DNA from 3 places in the Lacticaseibacillus parahuelsenbergensis genome. Region 3 is predicted to be linked to each of the others. Evidence: predicted binding sites of a transcription regulator. Region 3 holds the regulator's gene; each other region holds the start of a gene.
The links. Region 3 encodes CtsR, which represses protease genes until heat stress. Its sites were predicted from a motif close to TTGGTCAAAAAAGGTCAAANA; they were not measured.
Positions count from the first base shown of each region.

Region 1: clpP (ATP-dependent Clp endopeptidase proteolytic subunit ClpP) is a predicted target of CtsR. The motif match lies at 4,957-4,977, and genes of this name have one in related genera.
Region 2: LACPH_RS08245 (ATP-dependent Clp protease ATP-binding subunit) is a predicted target of CtsR. The motif match lies at 3,518-3,538, and genes of this name have one in related genera.

Region 1 covers NZ_CP132482.1:916,152-923,000, reverse strand. Annotated here, with positions in the region: gene LACPH_RS04455 (phosphoglycerate kinase) at 1-1,074, opposite strand, end outside; gene gap (type I glyceraldehyde-3-phosphate dehydrogenase) at 1,255-2,277, opposite strand; gene LACPH_RS04445 (sugar-binding transcriptional regulator) at 2,314-3,351, opposite strand; tRNA gene LACPH_RS04440 (tRNA-Arg) at 3,910-3,981, opposite strand; gene clpP (ATP-dependent Clp endopeptidase proteolytic subunit ClpP) at 4,304-4,894, opposite strand; gene LACPH_RS04430 (MarR family winged helix-turn-helix transcriptional regulator) at 5,012-5,467, opposite strand; gene whiA (DNA-binding protein WhiA) at 5,768-6,715, opposite strand; gene mgfK (gluconeogenesis morphogenetic factor MgfK) at 6,720-6,849, opposite strand, start outside.
Region 2 covers NZ_CP132482.1:1,749,757-1,756,605, reverse strand. Annotated here, with positions in the region: gene LACPH_RS08255 (peptide chain release factor 3) at 1-655, shown strand, start outside; gene LACPH_RS08250 (DUF1827 family protein) at 786-1,079, opposite strand; gene LACPH_RS08245 (ATP-dependent Clp protease ATP-binding subunit) at 1,241-3,469, opposite strand; gene ykzS (protein YkzS) at 3,689-3,880, shown strand; gene LACPH_RS08235 (phosphocarrier protein HPr) at 4,023-4,289, shown strand; gene ptsP (phosphoenolpyruvate--protein phosphotransferase) at 4,289-6,013, shown strand; gene LACPH_RS08225 (sugar porter family MFS transporter) at 6,276-6,849, shown strand, end outside.
Region 3 covers NZ_CP132482.1:2,547,479-2,554,327, forward strand. Annotated here, with positions in the region: gene LACPH_RS11870 (acyl-CoA thioesterase) at 1-117, shown strand, start outside; gene LACPH_RS11875 (ATP-dependent Clp protease ATP-binding subunit) at 238-2,745, opposite strand; gene LACPH_RS11880 (CtsR family transcriptional regulator) at 2,784-3,251, opposite strand; tRNA gene LACPH_RS11885 (tRNA-Pro) at 3,377-3,450, opposite strand; tRNA gene LACPH_RS11890 (tRNA-Gly) at 3,455-3,526, opposite strand; tRNA gene LACPH_RS11895 (tRNA-Arg) at 3,580-3,653, opposite strand; tRNA gene LACPH_RS11900 (tRNA-Leu) at 3,664-3,749, opposite strand; tRNA gene LACPH_RS11905 (tRNA-Gly) at 3,761-3,832, opposite strand; tRNA gene LACPH_RS11910 (tRNA-Leu) at 3,902-3,984, opposite strand; tRNA gene LACPH_RS11915 (tRNA-Lys) at 4,000-4,072, opposite strand; tRNA gene LACPH_RS11920 (tRNA-Val) at 4,075-4,147, opposite strand; rRNA gene rrf (5S ribosomal RNA) at 4,156-4,272, opposite strand; rRNA gene LACPH_RS11930 (23S ribosomal RNA) at 4,472-6,849, opposite strand, start outside.

The DNA.
Region 1 (6,849 bases), 1.4 Mb from region 3:
AGCAGCGGTTGAATCGCCACCACCGATAATGGTTGTCGCATCTTTCAAGTCGCCAAGTGCACGGCCGACTTCCAAAGTACCTTCAGCGTAATTGCTCATTTCGAAGACACCCATCGGGCCGTTCCAAACAACCGTCTTGGCACCTTGCAAGGCATCTTTGAATTCTTGAATCGTCTTCGGGCCGATATCCAGTGCCATGTAGCCATCCGGAATATCGCCTTCAACAACCTTATGAGGAGCATCGTTTGAAAATTCTGGGGCAACAACAGAATCAACAGGCAAAAGCAACTTATCGCCGGCTTGGTCCATAATCTTCTTGGCTAAGTCGATCTTGTCTTTTTCAACCAATGAGTTACCGATGCTCATACCCTTGGCTGCATAGAAGGTATAAGTCATGCCACCACCGATAAGGATCTTATCAGCTTTAGGCACTAAGTTTTCGATGACACCGATTTTATCGGAAACCTTGGCACCACCCAAGATAGCAATGAATGGGTGCTTCGGGTTGTCAACAGCGTCGCCTAAGAACTTGATTTCCTTTTCCATCAAGAACCCGGCAGCTGTTTGCTTCATGTTGGAAGCAATGCCGACATTGGACGCATGCTTACGATGTGCCGTACCAAAGGCATCGTTGACGAATAGGTCGCCAAGGCTTGCCCAGTACTTGCCTAATTCAGGATCATTGCCGGATTCTTTCTTACCGTCAAGATCTTCAAACCGGGTGTTTTCCATCAAAAGCACATCGCCATCGTTCATTTTGGCAATAGCATCTTCCAGTTCCTTGCCACGGGTAGCCGGTACAAAGGTAACTGGCTTCTTCAGCAATTCACTCAAGCGTTGGGCAACTGGCTTCAATGTCAGCTTAGCCTTATCTTCTTCGGTCTTAACCCGGCCAAGGTGTGACAGCAAGATTGCCTTGCCGCCGTGATCAATGACATATTGGATGGTTGGCAATGCTGCCACGATCCGGTTGTCATCACCGATAACGCCATCTTTGATCGGCACGTTGAAGTCAACGCGGATCAGAACTTTTTTATCTTTAACATCTAAATCTGAAACGATTAATTTAGCCAAAAGATTTGACCTCCTTCATTTTCCCAAAGATGGTGGATGAACACGCGTCCTCCACCATGGTGCTCGCAAAGGGCAAAAATCAGCATAAAACCGATGATTTCTGTCGCCTTTCCAAAAAAAGCGGAGGGAGTAAAGCTCCCTCCGCTTCGGATGTTGCGGTTAGAAAAGCGTTACTCCGGATTAGAGAGTAGCAAATTTCAGCAAGGTACGGATCATCTGGCAAGTAAAGCCATATTCGTTATCGTACCAAGCAACCGTCTTAACTAATTGATAGTCACCGGCAGTTGTAACTTCAGTCTGAGTAGGATCGAAGATTGAACCATAAGTCGTACCGATTACATCGGAAGATACGATTTCGTCTTCGTTCCAGCCGAAGCTAGGGTTGTTTTCGGTGTGCTTCTTGATAGCTTCGTTGACTTGGTCAGCTGTAACGTTCTTGGTCTTCAAGATGGAAACCAATTCGGTCAAGGAACCGTCAACAACAGAAACACGCTGTGCGTGACCCTGCAACTTGCCGTTCAATTCTGGGATAACCAAACCGATAGCCTTAGCAGCACCAGTGCTGTGAGGAATCGTGTTAGCAGCGGCAGAACGTGCAGCACGCAGGTTGCCACCACGAACCGGGCCGTCAAGCAACATCTGAGTTGAGGTGTAAGCATGAACGGTGGTCATGGTACCAACTTCAATGCCGAATTCCTTGTTCAGGAAGTAAGCCATTGGTGCCAAGCAGTTGGTCGTGCAAGAACCAGCAGAAACAATCTTGTCGTCTGCATTCAAAGTGTCATCATTAACGTTGTAAACGATGGTCTTCATCTTGCCAGCTGGGGCAGAAATCAGAACACGCTTTGCACCTGCATCCAAATGAGCTTGTGACTTTTCAGCAGAGGTATAGAAGCCTGTGCATTCAAGAACATAGTCAACGCCATCGTTCTTAACCCAAGGAATGTTCTGGGCTTGCGGTTCTGCGTAGACGCGGTATTCTTTACCGTCAACGACAATACCGTTATCGGTTGCACTAACTTCACCAGGGAAAGTACCGTGAGTTGAATCATACTTAAGCAAGTGAGCCAGCATGGTTGGGCTGGTCAGATCGTTGATCGCAACAACCTGGATGTCATTGCTCTTTGCACCCAATTCGTAAATACGACGGAATGCCAAACGACCGATACGGCCAAAACCATTAATACCAATCTTAACAGTCATGCTAAAATTTCCTCCTTTAGGAAATAAGGTTTTATTCTAACGGGTTGCCCCAGTTAAAATCGAGTTTGTTGCACCGATGTCAGTTAACAGCCACGTTCGACTCGGTGCGTGTTGCATGTACGCCGCAATTGCTTTGGCTTTACTTTTACCCGCCGCAACTGCGAAGACATACGGTATATGATCAAGATCCGCAAGCTGTAATCCGATTTGCGGTATCTTGTAAACGACCTTGCCCTTGGCATCGTAGAAAACACCGAATGCCTCGGCAACGGCATGCTTGGCTTTCAACATGCTGATCGTATCAGGCGACATACCACGGCGCTTAGCCATGACCAGCGCATCGCCCACACTATGAATTACTACCTGAGCTTTGTCGATAAGGTTTAACACATCTCTTACTGACGGCTCTTTGATTAAGGATTCATAGGATTCCGAGCTTAGATTCTCAGGAACATATAAAGCCCGGTACTTGCTATCGGTTGCTTCTGCCATTGCAGCCGCAATCGAGTTGGCCTGAATGGTCACGGCTTCACCGAGACCACCCCGTGCAGGGACAAACGACAGTTCACGGCCCGCAGATAGCTGAAAAGTTAACTGCGTGGCTAAATGTGCCATCGTTGTGCCACCCATAACGGCAACCGTTAAATGGCCGGGTGGTAACAGTAACTGTAAGGTTGAATTCAACGTTTTGCCAAGTTCATCAAGAACCCGACTACTCTGATCCGCATCCCCGGAAACAACCAGACAATGGTCAATGCCAAGATGCGTTGCCAGTCGCTTTTCATCATCTTTGATTCCCAGCAACTGATTCATCAAATGATCGAGGCCGTGAAAAGTTTCTAACCCTTTCGCTGTCAACACCATGCCAGATTTCGAACTTTCTAAAAGTCCTTGTCCGCGCAAAAAATCTGTTTCTGTACGTAACGCGCGTTCTGAAATCTTCATCTGTTCGGCTAACGTTCGTCGACCAACTGGTGCCATCCAGTTAATAAATTGAAGGACCTGATAGCGTTTAGTGACGACGCCCATCAGATCAGGCGCGATCGCTTTGAGCCACGCAAGTTCAGTATGCATAAGGCACGTCCTTCTTTAATGGGTCATTTCACGTCCCTCCGAGTCGTTTGCCGACCCAGCAAGCTGAAAAAAATTAGGAACCCAACGTTTGCTGTTTTCCCTTACCAACAAAACCAATTGTAGCAGGGGTTCCGCTTTATCGCAAGTCTGTTGCCTAAATCGTCTCAAAGTAATCACAAAACCGGCTAAGTTTGAACATCTGCTTCTATAAAGATTCAAATGTTCGGCATTTACCAGTTTCGACAACCTCGCTGCGGCTTTTTGATATCAGGGGTTTCGGCTTACTTCTAATGAAATTTTCATGTGCTGTATTTCGGTCTATTTCAACAGCCTACACACAGCCAGTCATGGGTTCTTTCATCACTGTTTGTTCTGTTTTGAGCATTTTTCAAGCGAAACTGCCATTTGGTGAGGGAGCGATTTCATTTGGCGTTTTCTTAGCTTAAAAAAGGCTATGCTGATCAGCGACATTGGCGTCCTACAAACACATTATGGCAAACAAAAAGCCCGCCATAGCGGACTTTTCTATTTTCGGTATTTTCCATATGACTGGAATTCTGCGCAGCCCGGGAGTCGAACCCGGATTTCGAGAACCGGAATCTCACGTGCGATCCATTACACTAACCGCGCAAGTACCTAATTATATTACTCAATCAGGGGCCAATTTGCAAGTCTTTTCTGTAGAGCGTGAGCAGGAGCGCTTAGAAATCGGAGTGTAAGTGGCCTCAAGCCTAAATGGCTGGTCTTTGGCCATTTAGGCTTGAGGTCCTTACACGTAGATTTCTGCGACTGTGAGCGCGTTTCGGAACCGGATTGCCCCCAAACCTTATTTTTTCACTGCCTATACTGATTCATTCTCGGCGGTTATCCTCAAATTCCTTCTACCCGTCCTTCCACTCCCACGAAAAAAGCACACCACTAACCAAAGCGGTGTGCCAATTCGTTTAAACCTTTATTTTTGATTATTCTTATTAACCAGAATATCATCAATCAAGCCGTAATCCTTGGCTTCCTGAGCGCTCATATAGTGATCACGTTCAGTATCCTTCTTGATTTGCTCAACTGTCTGACCTGTTGCATCGGCCAGGATCTGGTTCATCTTTTTACGTGTCTTCAAAATTTCTTCGGCCGCAATTTCGATTTCGGTTTGCTGACCTTGGGCACCACCTGAAGGCTGATGGATTAAAATGGTCGAATTCGGCAAAGCAAAGCGCTTGCCTTTCGTGCCACCGGCTAACAGGACAGATGCCATGGATGCAGCCATCCCAATGGCAATAGTCTGAACATCGGACTTGATGAAGTTCATGGTATCAAGCATCGCCAAGCCGCTGGTGATCACACCACCGGGACTGTTGATGTAAAGGTAAATATCCTTTTCAGAATCCTGTGCATCAAGAAAAAGTAACTGGGCGATGACAGAGTTTGCCATTTGATCGTTTACTTCACCGGACAACATGATGATCCGGTCTTTTAATAGACGTGAGTAAATGTCGTAAGCACGTTCGCCACGACTGGTTTGTTCAACGACGGTAGGTACTAGCATGTCCTAACCTCCTGAAAATCGTTTTTTAGCACTCTTTAAAGTACAGTGCTAAGTATACTGCTAAAGTCAAATAAGGTCAAAGATTTTAATCACAATCTTTGACCTTATAAAAATCGTTCAGACTTGTGGGTAGGCGTCGTCAGCGATAGCACTCAGATGCTCATCGACACGCGTTACCTCAGTCTTGATACGATCATATTCAGTTTGCGGCAAATTCATCAATTCCATGCAGGAGCCAACATGTTCAAAAATCTCGTCGCGAGCGTCCAAAGCCTTTTGCGTCAAGCTAACATCAACGCGACGTTCATCTTCGGTTGATCGTTTGCGGCTGATCCAGCCGTCTTTTTCCAGACGCTTCATTAACGGTGTCAAGGTACCGCTGTCCAACTCAAGTGTTTGGCCCACCTGCTTAACCGACATCGTGCCGTGTTCATACAGCGACAGCAACGTAATGTACTGCGGATAAGTCAACTTAAATGGCGCTAATGCCTGAGCATAGAAATGATTATATTGTTTCTGTGCCTTGTAAATTGCAAAACAAAGTTGTTCATTTAATGTGATCGGTTTGACCATAGTGCTTCCTCCTAAAACCTAAGCAACAATTGTATCCCGCTGAACGTGACAATTACCACTTCATCTGGTAATAACATCACTGCAAATCCGAATGTAAACTGACTCATGTTTCTTGTCGTGGCACTCGTCAACCAGCGCACTGCCGGACAGTTTTTAGCGTCCTAAAAGTGGCAGCCGGGTCGTTCAAACGCCTACATCAAATAACTTGATGTCGGTTACATTGTACACGATTATCTTGAGGAAACAAAGGCATTATCTTATAAATATGACTTTTTGCTTATCTTGCAATTATCATAGCTGCTAGGCATCTTCCGGTTGCTGGTAACCCTCAGCAATCTGATTGAGTTTGCGCAACCGATGATTGACGCCTGACTTCGAAATTGTCCCACCCGGAACCATGGCACCCAACTCCTGCAACGAGACATCCGGATGGGCTAAGCGCAAAACGGCAATTTCGCGCAGTTTGGTTGGCAGATTATCCAACCCCACATGATCTTTAAGATAGTTGATATTCTCAATTTGTTTCTGGGCCGCATCAATGGTTTTGTTCATATTCGCCGTTTCGCAATTAACGAGGCGGTTCACCGAGTTACGCATATCGCGCACAATCCGGACATCTTCGAACTTAAGCATCGCATTCGTTGCCCCGATCACCTGCAGGAAATCCGCGATTTTTTCGGCTTCTTTTAAATAAACAATATAGCCGCTTCGGCGTTCGACGGTACGCGCATTCAGGTTGAAATGATTCATCATTTTCAAAATGCCGGCATTGTGATCGGCATATAATGAATAAATTTCCAGGTGATAGCGCGATGTTTCCGGATTATTCACCGATCCGCCGGCTAAAAAAGCGCCGCGCAAGTACGAACGCATCCGTTGTGGTTCTTCCAAAACCGTTGCTGGGACCGTCGTCGAAATCGCCATCGTTGTCGGATCCAAAATTGACAAATCCGACAGAATATCATTGACACCTTCCGTCAGGCGGACAATGTACTGATAATTTTTCTTGAGTTTCATTTTGCGATGAACGACCAAGTTGGCTTCATGCCGGTAAACCTGGCGAATCAAACTATAAATTCGCCGGGCAATGGCCGGGTTTTCAGTCTGAATGTTTAACACAAACCGATGGGCCATTAACGTCAGGCTGCCGTTCATCCGGATCAATGCCGACAGCTCTGCCTTCGCATGTTCAGGATGAACCTCGAGTTGGGTCAGTTCTTTTTTCACCATACTGGCAAAGCTTGCCATGCCCTCACCTCCGGATTTTTGCGCTCACTTGAAAAGCCAAATTCAAAATTTCCTTGGCCACCTTGTCGCCATCATGGAAAACGCCGCGATCACGCAACTTCAAAAAATCTTCCGAAATCACACGACAGCCCATA
Region 2 (6,849 bases), 800 kb from region 3:
CCCGGCTCATCGCGATCGGATTGCGTTTGTGCGAATTGTTTCCGGCGAATTTGAGCGTGGCATGGATGTTGTTTTACATCGCACCGGTAAAACCATGCGGCTTAACAATTCCACCGAGTTTATGGCCGATAGCCGCGAAACTGTCTCGACTGCGGTTGCAGGGGATATAGTCGGCTTATATGACACCGGTAATTTTCAGATTGGCGATACCATTTATCAAGGTAAAACGCCGATCCAATTTGAAAAGTTGCCACAGTTTACCCCAGAAATCTTCGTGCGCGTCACCCCTAAAAATGTCATGAAACAAAAATCGTTTCATAAGGGCATGCAGCAGCTGGTTCAAGAAGGGGCGGTCCAACTTTATAAGACTTACCATACAAATGACTACATTCTCGGTGCGGTCGGTCAATTGCAGTTTGAAGTTTTCCAGTTTCGGATGTTGCATGAATACCACTCCGAGGTTGTGATGACCCCGATCGGCTCGCGTATTGCCCGCTGGATCGATCCGGATCAAATGGACGAAAAGATGAGCAGTTCGCGGAACCTGCTGGTGCAGGATATTCACGGTGATCCGTTGTTCTTGTTTGAAAACCAATATGCCGAGCGGTGGTTTGCGGACAAGTATCCGGATGTGAAATTGACGGCTAAGCTTTAATCTTGGCAACAAAAAAAAACGGCTATTAGCCGCTTTTTTGTTGCCGAATTTTGAGGCACCCTTTCGCTTATACATGAGAACCATGACGATGCATCGTTTGATCGCCTAACGAATGAACAAAAACTCTCTTTTATTCAGCCTGACGTTCTAGCTTAGGCACCGTTACCTCGGCTAAATGGTGGCCCATGATTGGCGAAACCTCGTCAATGGACTTTTTGAGCAGCCGGTCAAGCGTGAAGGCAATTTCCTCACGTTGAATGTTGCGGCGTTCGTTGGTGAACAGTATCTCGATGTGTGAAGGTGCTTCTGTATAAACAACGGTGGTTTGACCGAGTGAAAAGACTTTGACAAGTCGGGCATCAGTGCCGCTTAGTTGCTGGCTTACCAAATTTCTAAAGCTGTTGGTGACATTAATTAGTCGCATGGTCAGGCCCTCCATTTCTCTTCCTACTGGTTTTATTATAAAACAATTTAAGGAAAAATAATATTATGTACAATCGAAAGCCCGCGAACATTTTGTCCGCGGGCTTTCTGTCTTTGTATCAATCATCCTGATCGTTATGATCGGGTGATGTTTGCTGGTTGTTACTTTTTACTGGTTTTTGAAGGCGTTTCGGCTTTGGCTGGTTCGCCAACCGTAATTTCACCATTGCTGATGCGGGCTTCAAGTTCCTTGGCATCCGGATGATCCAGATAGAAGTCGGCTACCCGATCTTCAATCTGTTCTTGGATAACCCGCCGTAATGGCCGCGCACCCATGGATGGATTGTAACCCAGGCTGACCAGCTTCTCTTTGACCGGATCGGTGACATGAATCGTCAGGCCCTGACTCTTGAGATTATTGTTGGTGTCAGTGATCATTAAGGAAACGATCTTCAACAAGTCATCTTTAGAAAGTGGCTTGAATTCAACAATATCATCGAACCGGTTGAGGAATTCCGGCTTGAAGTAATTGCCAAGCTGATCCAGAACGCTGTGCGTCTTGCCACTCAAGGTTGCACCAAAACCGACATTAGCCTCGGCGTCAGTTGATCCGGCGTTGGACGTCATGATGATGATGGTGTCCTTGAAGGAAACGGTACGGCCTTGCGAATCTGTCAAGCGGCCATCATCCAGAATCTGCAGGAACATGTTCATAACATCGGGATGGGCTTTTTCAATTTCATCTAACAAAATCAGACTATAAGGATTCCGACGAACTTTTTCAGTTAACTGGCCGGCTTCCTCGTAGCCAACATAGCCTGGCGGTGACCCGATCAGTTTGGAGACGCTGAATTTCTCCATGTACTCCGACATGTCAAACCGAATCATGGCATCTTCCGAACCGAACAGTTCTTTGGCCAGCTGCTTGGCCAGCTCGGTTTTACCAACACCGGTAGGCCCAACGAAGAGGAAGGAACCGATTGGCCGGCCGGTCTTATTGAAGCCAATCCGGTTACGGCGAATGGCTCGCGCAACCTTGTCAACCGCCTCGTTTTGACCGATGACGTGTTTTTCAAGATCGCTGGCAAGGTTCTTCAACTGTGCCTGTTCTTGTGCTTTCAGTTCACCGACAGGAATGTTGGTCTTTTCTTCGACAATCTTTTCCATGTCCTTTTCGGTGACAGTTGGCACTTCATTTTCAGGGAGATTTGATTGCTTCTTGGCCATGTCTTCTAATTTCGTGACTTGATCGCGATAGAAGGCGGCTTTTTCGTAATCTTCCTGTTTCAGTGCTGCCTGCTTTTGATTCTCGGCATCCGCAATCTTGGTTTTAATCGTTTCAGGATCAACGGTCGCAATCGTCAGATTCTTGCGAGAACCGGCTTCATCCAACAGGTCAATGGCCTTGTCAGGCAAAAAGCGATCCTGAATGTAGCGGTTGCTGAGTGTAGCTGCGGCTTCAATCGCGGCTTCCGTGTACTTAACGTGATGGAAGTCTTGATAACGCGGCTGCAAGCCTTTTAGAATTTTAATGGTTTCGTCAACGCTAGGTTCTTCAACCATGACTGGCTGAAGTCGCCGAGCAAGCGCGGAATCTTTTTCAATTTGACGATACTCGTTGCTGGTGGTTGCGCCAACCAGTTGCAATTCGCCACGAGCGAGGGCAGGTTTCAAAACATTGCCTGCATCCATGCCGCCTTCAGCGTTGCCGGCACCGACAATTTCGTGAATTTCATCAATAAATAGGATAATGTTCTTATTTTGTTTGAGTTCATCGATCAATTGTTGCATCCGCTGCTCGAATTGACCACGAATACCCGTTCCTTGAACAAGGGAAACGACATCGAGACGAATGACGTGACGATCCTGTAGCTTTGCCGGTACGTCGCCATTGGCAATCTTCAATGCCAAGCCTTCGACGACAGCGGTTTTACCGACACCGGCTTCACCGATCAGAACCGGATTATTCTTCGTCCGGCGATTCAGGATTTCGATCACCCGCGAGATTTCTTTGTCGCGGCCGATGACCGGATCAATTTGGCCTTTGCGTGCCTGTTCGGTCAGATCAATACCGAATTGACCCAGCAATCCCTTACCACCATTGCCATTGCGGCCGTTGTTACCATTGCCGCCGCGTCCTGCCTGAGTAGGCGGGATCTGCGCGTTAGGCTGTTGCGGCCGATCCATTCCCTGATTCATCGCACGGAAGATATCATCTAAGCTCCCGAACCCAAACGGATCAGTAGCATTTGTTGGATTCATATTTCCTCCTGCTTGTTTCTTGAGTAATTGATAACAGTTTTGGCAGAGATTGATCTCCTGCCGCGTACCGTTAACAACGGTTGAAAGATGAATAGTGGCTGGATTCTTATGACAGTTTTCACATAACATTTTGTCACAACCTTCCTGTCTAAATAGGTGCCACATATAGTCGAAAAAGGTTTGACCTTTCTTGACCTATGGCAATAGTATACACCCTCATGTTGAGAATGCAAGCACTCGACACACAAGAGTGCTAAAAAGTTCCAAATATTTCAGTGATATCAGGCATTAGCGCTTTTTCAATGCCTACTTTTATGCTAACCTTATGGAGTGAGGTGAGGCAAATAGATGACTCAGGATTATGTCGCTTTAATGGATGAGTTAAAGACTGGTCAGCGTGACAAGATCACGGTGACGCCCGAAACATTCATGGCGTTTCGGGCGGCATGGACAAATTATCCCGATCGTGAAGAAATTGTGGGGACGGCCAAACGCGATGGTGTCATCGAATACCATTACCGGTCAGTTGATTCCCGCTAAATAAGCGTCAAATCTCATGTGACGCTTGTGGCAAGCTACAAAAAATGGTAAGGTTTACATGAATTGTTTTAGGTGTTAGTGTGCCTATAAACTATTCGGAAAAACACTAGAAATCTAGTTAATATGAAGGAGCAGATCAGTCATGGAAAAACGTGAATTTAACATTATTGCAGAAACCGGGATCCACGCACGTCCGGCAACCTTGTTGGTACAAGCAGCCAGCAAGTTCAACTCAGACATCAACTTGGAATATAAAGGTAAGAGCGTTAACCTGAAGTCCATTATGGGTGTTATGAGTTTGGGTGTTGGCCAAGGCGCCGATGTTACCATTTCTGCTGAAGGTGCCGACGAAGCAGACGCAATTGCTGCTATTACCGATACTATGAAAAAAGAAGGCTTGGCTGAATAATGGCTGAACATTTGAAGGGAATCGCTGCTAGTGATGGGATCGCCACAGCGAAGGCCTATTTACTGGTTCAACCTGATTTATCATTTGACAAAAAAACGGTTGATGATCCTTCAAAGGAAATCAATCGGCTGAAGCAGGCACTTGATCAAAGTAATGATGAGTTAAAGGTTATCCGTACAAAGGCCGCTGAATCGCTTGGCGAAGAAGAGGCTCAAGTTTTTGATGCCCATATGATGATTTTGGCTGATCCTGACTTTACCGGTCAGATCGAATCCAAGATCAAGGACGAAAAAGTAAATGCCGAACAAGCTGTGAAGGAAGTTTCCGAATTCTTCATTCAGACCTTTGAAGGCATGACTGATAATCCATATATGCAGGAACGTGCTGCCGATGTTCGCGATGTAACAAAGCGTATTATGGCGCATTTGTTGGGTCGTACATTGCCGAATCCGGCGTTGATTGATGAAGAAGTCATTATCGTGGCTCACGATTTGACCCCTTCTGACACGGCACAGCTCAACAAGAAGTATGTGAAGGCATTCGTCACTGATATCGGTGGTCGGACGGCCCACAGCGCAATCATGGCGCGTTCATTGGAAATTCCTGCTGTTGTCGGAACCGATGACGTCACCAAGAAGGCCCAAAACGGTCAATTGATTTCCGTTGACGGTCTGACTGGTGAAGTGGTCATTGATCCTTCGACGGATGAGGTTGCCAAATTCAAGCAAGCTGCTGAAGCATTTGCCAAGCAAAAGGCTGAATGGGCGCAACTGAAGACGGCGAAATCCGTGACGGCTGATGGCAAGCATTTTGATGTTGCGGCTAACATCGGGACCCCTAAGGATCTTGATGGTGTGCTGGCAAATGGTGCTGAAGGTATCGGCCTGTATCGTACCGAATTCCTTTACATGGATTCTTCCGAATTGCCGACTGAAGACGATCAGTTCGAGGCCTACAAGAAGGTTCTTGAAACCATGAATCCAAAGCCGGTCGTTGTTCGGACAATGGATATTGGCGGGGATAAGCATTTGCCGTACCTGCCATTACCGCAAGAACAAAACCCATTCTTAGGTTATCGTGCGATCCGGATCAGTCTTGATCGTCAGGATATTTTCCGTACCCAATTACGTGCTTTGTTGCGCGCGTCTGCATTTGGTAATCTGCGGATCATGTTCCCGATGATCGCAACCATTTCCGAGTTCAAACAGGCTAAGCAGATCTTCACAGAAGAAAAAGACAAGTTGGTTAAGGATGGCGTTAAGGTATCCGACAACATTCAGCTTGGCATTATGATCGAAATTCCTGCTGCGGCAGTTCTGGCTGATCAGTTTGCTAAGTATGTCGACTTCTTCTCGATCGGGACTAACGATTTAATTCAGTACTCAATGGCGGCTGATCGTGGGAACGAACATGTTTCTTACCTGTATCAACCATACAACCCATCGATCCTCCGGTTGGTCAAGCATGTGATTGACTCAGCCCACAAGGAAGGCAAATGGGCTGGCATGTGTGGTGAAGCTGCTGGTGATCCGATCATGGTTCCGTTGCTGCTTGGTATGGGACTTGACGAATATTCCATGTCTGCAACTTCTGTTCTTAAGGTGCGCAGCTTGATGAAGCGGCTCTCCACCGAGGACATGGCTAAGATGGCCGATGTTGCTCTAAATGAAAATATTTCGAATGACGAAAATGCGGACTTGGTTAAAAAGACAACCGGTCAGTAATGACGTCATGATTTGAAGAAGGCTGTCATCCCAAATAGGGTGGCGGTCTTTTTTAATTGCTTTAAAGCTTTGGCGAGAGCTTTGTCATTTCTTTTAAGTGGCTTGGTAAGTAGACGGCAATGCCTGGGCAGATCGTATTTACCTGGTGCACATGCAGCATTTTCAGAAAAGTGGTATGGTTATTATGTAAACTAAAAAGGTCGAGCCGCGATGCAGATCTGTGATAGTAAGTATGGTGGTTCACCGAATGAGGGGGAATTGCATGTATTTACAACATCAAACAAAAACAGGCTTGCAGCGCAGGACTGGTGCTTTTTCCACTGCGCGTGTTCGGTTACGACTAGTGGCGCTCATTTCGACAATGGGCGGGCTTCTTTTTGGCTATGATACCGGCGTCATCAATGGCGCTTTGCCGTTTATTTCCAGTGAACTTAAATTAGCACCGGGTTTACAAGGATGGGTCACCAGTAGTTTAACGTTAGGCGCGGCATTTGGCGCTGTGTTGGTCGGCCGAGTTAGTGACCGATATGGGCGTAAACGTTTGATTACCGGATTAGCCGGTTTATTTTTTCTCGCCACACTCGCTTCTTCACTAGCGCCTAGTGCTGGTTGGTTGATTGGGGCCCGGATGGTCTTGGGGCTGGCAGTCGGTGGTGTTTCGGTTTTGGTTCCTAGTTTTCTGGCTGAAATTGCGCCAACGAATCGGCGTGGTCGGCTTGTGACCCAAAATGAATTAATGGTCGTCTCTGGGCAACTGCTTGCGTTCATCTTGAATGCCGTTTTAGGGACGAATTTTGGTAATGTGCACGGTATTTGGCGGTGGATGATCGTCTTAG
Region 3 (6,849 bases):
GAACGACTCTTATTCAGTGGCTACCCTGAGCGTCGTACCGCTCGCAAAGCGCGCCGTGATCGTAATCGTGTGTTTATCAGCCGGCTAGAGGCAACGGAAGAAGACCGCAATCGCTAACCCGCAAAGACAAAAAAAGAGGCTCCAAGATCCCGTTAGTATTCGGGATCTTGGAGCCTCTTAATTTTCTACTTAATTACCGACCAGTTTCAGTGTTACGAAAGGTCAATGACCTATCGCTTACGCCTTAACCGGTTCCTTCGATGCACCATTTTCTTTATGCTTGCCTTTGTTTTCCTTGACAGTAAACGTTAGCTTGCCTTTTTTGGCACCGATTTGAATCAAATCACCAGTCTTCGCTTGGCCTGTCAACAAAAGTTCGCTCAGTTGATCTTCAACATCCGTTTGCAAAGCCCGTCGGATCGGACGTGCCCCGTATTCAGGATCGAATCCGGCAGCCGCGATGGCATCAATGCCTGCTGGCGTAATTTTGACATCGATTCCCTGATCCTTAATGCGACTGAGCACGGTCTTGGTCATGATCTTGACGATCTCATGCAGCTCTTCCTTGTTCAGGCTGTGGAAGACAACCGTTTCATCAATTCGGTTCAGGAATTCAGGACGGAAACTCTTCTTCAATTCATCTAACATCCGACTCTTCATGGCTTTGAAGTCTGCGGTTGGATCTTTGGCGCCAAACCCAACCGTTTTATCGTCGCGAATGGCAGTTGCCCCGATGTTACTGGTCATGATCAAAATCGTATTACGGAAATCAACCCGACGCCCCTTCGCATCGGTCAAGTAGCCATCATCCAAGACTTGAAGCAAAATGTTAAAGACATCCGGATGCGCCTTTTCGACTTCATCCAGCAGCACAACGGAATATGGCTTGTTGCGAACCTTTTCCGTCAACTGGCCGCCTTCATCGTAACCGACATAACCTGGTGCCGCGCCAATCAGACGACTGGTGCTGAATTTCTCCATGTATTCGGACATGTCAACCCGAATCATGGCATCCTCTGATCCAAACATCGCTTCAGCTAGGGCTTTCGCCAGCTCGGTTTTCCCGACACCAGTTGGCCCAAGGAACATGAAGGAACCAATTGGGCGGGTAGGATCTTTCAATCCAGAACGTGCCCGGCGGATGGCCCGTGCAACTGCGGAAACAGCTTCATCCTGACCAACAACCCGTTGATGGAGAATCTTCTCCAGGTTGACCAAACGTTCGGACTCCTTCTTTTGCAACTGGGTAACCGGCACACCAGTCCATTGTGACACAACTTCTGCTACATCGGCACCTGTCACTTTGATATCGGTTCGAACGCCACTTTCGTTCACGGGTTCCGGCGTATCAGCAAGTTTGGCCTTAACGTCCGCTTCCTTGGTGCGAATGGTAGCCGCTGTTTCGAAGTCTTGATGATCAATCGCGTCTTCTTTGTCGGCAACTAACTTAGCCAATTCGTCCTGAAGCTTGTCAGACTTGGTTTCGACATTAGCTTTGTCCAATCGTACCTTGGCAGCACTTTCGTCAACTAAATCGATCGCCTTGTCAGGCAGGAAGCGCGTTGTAATGTAACGTGAGGACAAAACAACTGCTTCATGCAAAGCTTCATCAGTAATGGTGACGCCATGATGCGCCTCATACCGTGGACGCAGCCCTTTCAAAATCTGTTCTGCTTCTTCCTCCGTTGGTTCATCGACTTGGATGGTCGCAAACCGCCGTTCCAAAGCAGCATCTTTTTCAATATACTTTTGATATTCGTCTAAGGTTGTTGCCCCGATCAACTGCAACTCGCCACGAGCTAAGGCCGGCTTGAGAATGTTGGAAGCGTCAATGGCCCCTTCAGCACCCCCGGCACCGATCAGCGTGTGCAATTCATCAATGAACAAAATGACGTTGCCATCTTTATAAATCTCATCAATGATTTTCTTCAGGCGATCTTCAAATTCACCACGATACTTTGTGCCTGCAACCAGTGAGCCCATATCAAGCATCATCAGTCGCTTATTCAGCATGTCATCCGGAACTTTGCCCGCGACAATCTTTTCGGCAAAGCCTTCCGCAATCGCGGTTTTCCCGACACCTGGTTCACCAATCAACACTGGGTTGTTCTTGGTGCGCCGGGCCAGAATCTGAATCAGACGCCGAACTTCCTTTTCGCGGCCGACCACCGGATCCATCCGATTTTCCCGCGCCATTTGGGTTAAATCGCGCGCAAGGCCATCAAGTGTCGGGGTCCCTTGGCTATCTTGGCGGGCACCACCACGCGCCATTGGCCGGCGTTTGGCAGCGGTGTCCGCAATGCCCATTTTCTTAAACACCATTTGTCGTGTCTTCGAAAGACTGAGGCCCAGATTCTGGAGAATCCGCGCGGCTAAAATATCGTCTTCACGAAGCAACCCCAGCAGAATATGCTCGGTGCCGATCTTCAAAGCACCTAAGCGCTTTGCTTCGTCGCCGGCAAACGCCAGAATTTCCTTACCCTTTGGTGAATAAGGCAAATAACTATCGCTAGCTTGACCGGCGGCATCAACAGTTCCATACCCTGTGAAGCGCTCGATCTCGTCATGGACATCATTCTCTGTGACCCCTAACTGACGCAGCGTCTTACCAGCGATTCCATCTTTTTCCATAACCAGCGCCATAAGCAAATGTTCAGTGCCTACAGCATGATGATGGAAATACTTCGCTTGTTCCTGGGCTAAAAGCAAAACATTTTTAGCACTAGGGGTAAATAAGTTGTCCATAAGCACGCTCCTTTTTAGAAAACTAATTATAAACTGTTCTATCTTTCATACCGCAAACGATCCAAAAATGCAAGGAACATGCGCGACCGTAAATGCTCTTCTGTCCCTTGATCAAGAATGCCCAAAGTCTCATGATTCATGACCGCCAACAACAAATTACCTGATTGCTGGGAAATAAGGCCATTGTCAAACAGTTCCTGAATCAAATCACGTGCATCGCGTAACCGCAAGCGCTTGGGAATGTGCTGCCGCATGATTTGAATGAAATCCTGATCATCTGTCAATTTGACCTTCACGATGCGAATGTAGCCCCCGCCACCACGTTTACTCTCAACAATGTAGCCGCGAGCCGGTGTGAACCGGGTCTTAATGACATAATTGATTTGCGAAGGAACGCAATTAAAACGACGCGCAATCTCGGCTCGCCGTATTTCAACGGCGGCCTCCTGTGCCAGTATCGTTTTTAGATAAGCCTCAATAATGTCCGAAATATTCTCACGCTGCATGTCGTTCAATCCTTTTTGACTTTGACCAATCTTGACTATTACACATTATACTGGCATTGGTCAGTTTATACAAATTTCTGCATTTGAAAACGAAAAAAGGACCACGATTTTTCGTGATCCAAGAATCGGGAAGACAAGATTCGAACTTGCGACCCCTACGTCCCGAACGTAGTGCTCTACCAAGCTGAGCTACTTCCCGGTAAAGCGGAAGACGGGATTCGAACCCGCGACCCCCACCATGGCAAGGTGATGTTCTACCACTGAACTACTTCCGCATACCGCATATTAAATTGATCGGCGCCAGCTTAGCTTCATAGGCGATCGACGATGCACCCAGTAGGAGTCGAACCTACAACCTTCTGATTCGTAGTCAGACACTCTATCCAGTTGCGCTATGGGTGCTTCAACAAAATGCCGAGGACCGGGATCGAACCGGTACGGTCATCACTGACCGCAGGATTTTAAGTCCTGTGCGTCTGCCAATTCCGCCACCCCGGCATAAAGTGAAAAGCGGAAGACGGGATTCGAACCCGCGACCCCCACCATGGCAAGGTGATGTTCTACCACTGAACTACTTCCGCATATCAAACCTATTCAATTATGACCGAGGAGCGGCCTTCAAAGACCCGAGCATTCCGTTCAAGATACGATGCGGGTGAAGGGACTCGAACCCCCACGGTCAAAAACCACTAGAACCTAAATCTAGCGCGTCTGCCAGTTCCGCCACACCCGCAAAAGGTGGGTTAAATGAGCCGTGACAGGCTCGAACTGTCGACCCACTGATTAAAAGTCAGTTGCTCTACCAACTGAGCTAACGGCTCAATGGAGGATACAGGGCTCGAACCTGTGACCCTCTGCTTGTAAGGCAGACGCTCTCCCAACTGAGCTAATCCTCCATATGTAAGCGTGGCAGCTTCCTACCCTCGCAGGCAGTTTCCCACCAACTACTCTCGGCGTGAAGAAGCTTAACTTCTGTGTTCGGCATGGGAACAGGTGTATCCTTCTTGCTATCGCCACCACACTTATGAGAACTTTGCGCTCTCAAAACTGGCTATCATTGTTGCTGGTTTGCTTTGCTGAGAATCGGCGTATTTCATCGAAACGCGTTCGCAGTCGCAGAAACCTCCTCATAAGGACCCTGAGTCCATTGGCCAAAACCCGGCCAACGAACTCAGGCCCGCTTATGCTCCGGTTCCTAAGCGCTCCTGCTCACGCTCTACTTGGTTAAGTCCTCGACCGATTAGTACTGGTCCGCTCCATGCATCGCTGCACTTCCACTTCCAGCCTATCTACCTGATCATCTCTCAGGGGTCTTACTTCCATATAGGAATGGGAAATCTCATCTCGAGGGGGGCTTCACACTTAGATGCTTTCAGCGTTTATCCCTTCCGTTCATAGCTACCCAGCGATGCGCCTGGCGGCACAACTGGTACACCAGCGGAACGTCCATCCCGGTCCTCTCGTACTAAGGACAGCTCCTCTCAAATTTCCTGCGCCCGCGACGGATAGGGACCGAACTGTCTCACGACGTTCTGAACCCAGCTCGCGTACCGCTTTAATGGGCGAACAGCCCAACCCTTGGGACCGACTACAGCCCCAGGATGCGATGAGCCGACATCGAGGTGCCAAACCTCCCCGTCGATGTGGACTCTTGGGGGAGATAAGCCTGTTATCCCCAGGGTAGCTTTTATCCGTTGAGCGATGGCCCTTCCATACGGAACCACCGGATCACTAAGCCCGACTTTCGTCCCTGCTCGACTTGTCAGTCTCGCAGTCAAGCTCCCTTCTACCTTTACACTCTGCGAATGATTTCCAACCATTCTGAGGGAACCTTTGGGCGCCTCCGTTACATTTTAGGAGGCGACCGCCCCAGTCAAACTGCCTACCTGACACTGTCTCCCGCCACGATTAGTGGCGCGGGTTAGAGTGTTCATACAGCTAGGGTAGTATCCCACCAACGCCTCCATCGAAACTAGCGTTCCGATCTCTACGGCTCCTACCTATCCTGTACAAGCGGTACCAACACTCAATATCAAGCTACAGTAAAGCTCCATGGGGTCTTTCCGTCCTGTCGCGGGTAACCCGCATCTTCACGGGTACTATAATTTCACCGAGTCTCTCGTTGAGACAGTGCCCAAATCATTACGCCTTTCGTGCGGGTCGGAACTTACCCGACAAGGAATTTCGCTACCTTAGGACCGTTATAGTTACGGCCGCCGTTTACTGGGGCTTCAATTCTGGGCTTCGCTTGCGCTAACTCATCCTCTTAACCTTCCAGCACCGGGCAGGCGTCAGCCCCTATACATCATCTTTCGATTTAGCAGAGACCTGTGTTTTTGATAAACAGTTGTTTGGGCCTATTCACTGCGGCTGACCTTGCGGTCAGCACCCCTTCTTCCGAAGTTACGGGGTCATTTTGCCGAGTTCCTTAACGAGAGTTCGCTCGCTCACCTGAGGATACTCTCCTCGACTACCTGTGTCGGTTTGCGGTACGGGTAGTTTATTTCTCACTAGAAGCTTTTCTTGGCAGTGTGACATCAGGAACTTCGCTACTTTAATTTCGCTCCCCATCACCGCTTGTCCTTATGGTCGCAAGCATTTCACTCGCCACCAGACTTGCGGCTTGGACGCACTTTTCCAGCCGTGCGCTTTCCTTAGCCTCCTGCGTCCCTCCATCGCTTAAACAAAATAAACTAGTGCAGGAATCTCAACCTGCTTGTCATCGACTACGCCTTGCGGCCTCGCCTTAGATCCCGACTAACCCTGGGAGGACGAGCCTTCCCCAGGAAACCTTAGTCATACGGTGGATCAGATTCTCACTGATCTTTCGCTACTCATGCCGGCATTCTCACTTCTAAGCGCTCCAGCCGTCCTCACGATCGACCTTCAACGCCCTTAGAACGCTCTCCTACCGCGCACCCTGACGGGTGCACCCACAGTTTCGGTATTATGCTTAGCCCCGGTATATTTTCGGCGCAGTGCCACTCGACTAGTGAGCTATTACGCACTCTTTAAATGGTGGCTGCTTCTGAGCCAACATCCTAGTTGTCTGTGCAACGCCACATCCTTTTCCACTTAGCATAAATTTAGGGACCTTAACTGGTGATCTGGGCTGTTCCCCTTTCGACAATGGACCTTATCGCTCACTGTCTGACTCCCGGAGTAAGATCGATGGTATTCGGAGTTTATCTGAATTCAGTAACCCTTGATGGGCCCCTAGTTCAAACAGTGCTCTACCTCCATGATCCATCCTCCGAGGCTAACCCTAAAGCTATTTCGGAGAGAACCAGCTATCTCCAAGTTCGTTTGGAATTTCACCGCTACCCACAACTCATCCCAGCATTTTTCAACATACATGGGTTCGGTCCTCCAGTGTGTTTCACCACACCTTCAACCTGGTCATGGGTAGGTCACTTGGTTTCGGGTCTACATCTGCCTACTCATTCGCCCTGTTCAGACTCGCTTTCGCTCCGGCTCCGACTTTTCATCTTAACCTCGCAGGCAAACGTAACTCGCCGGTTCATTCTACAAAAGGCACGCCATTACCCTTTAACGGGCTTTGACTAATTGTAGGCACACGGTTTCAGGAACTGTTTCA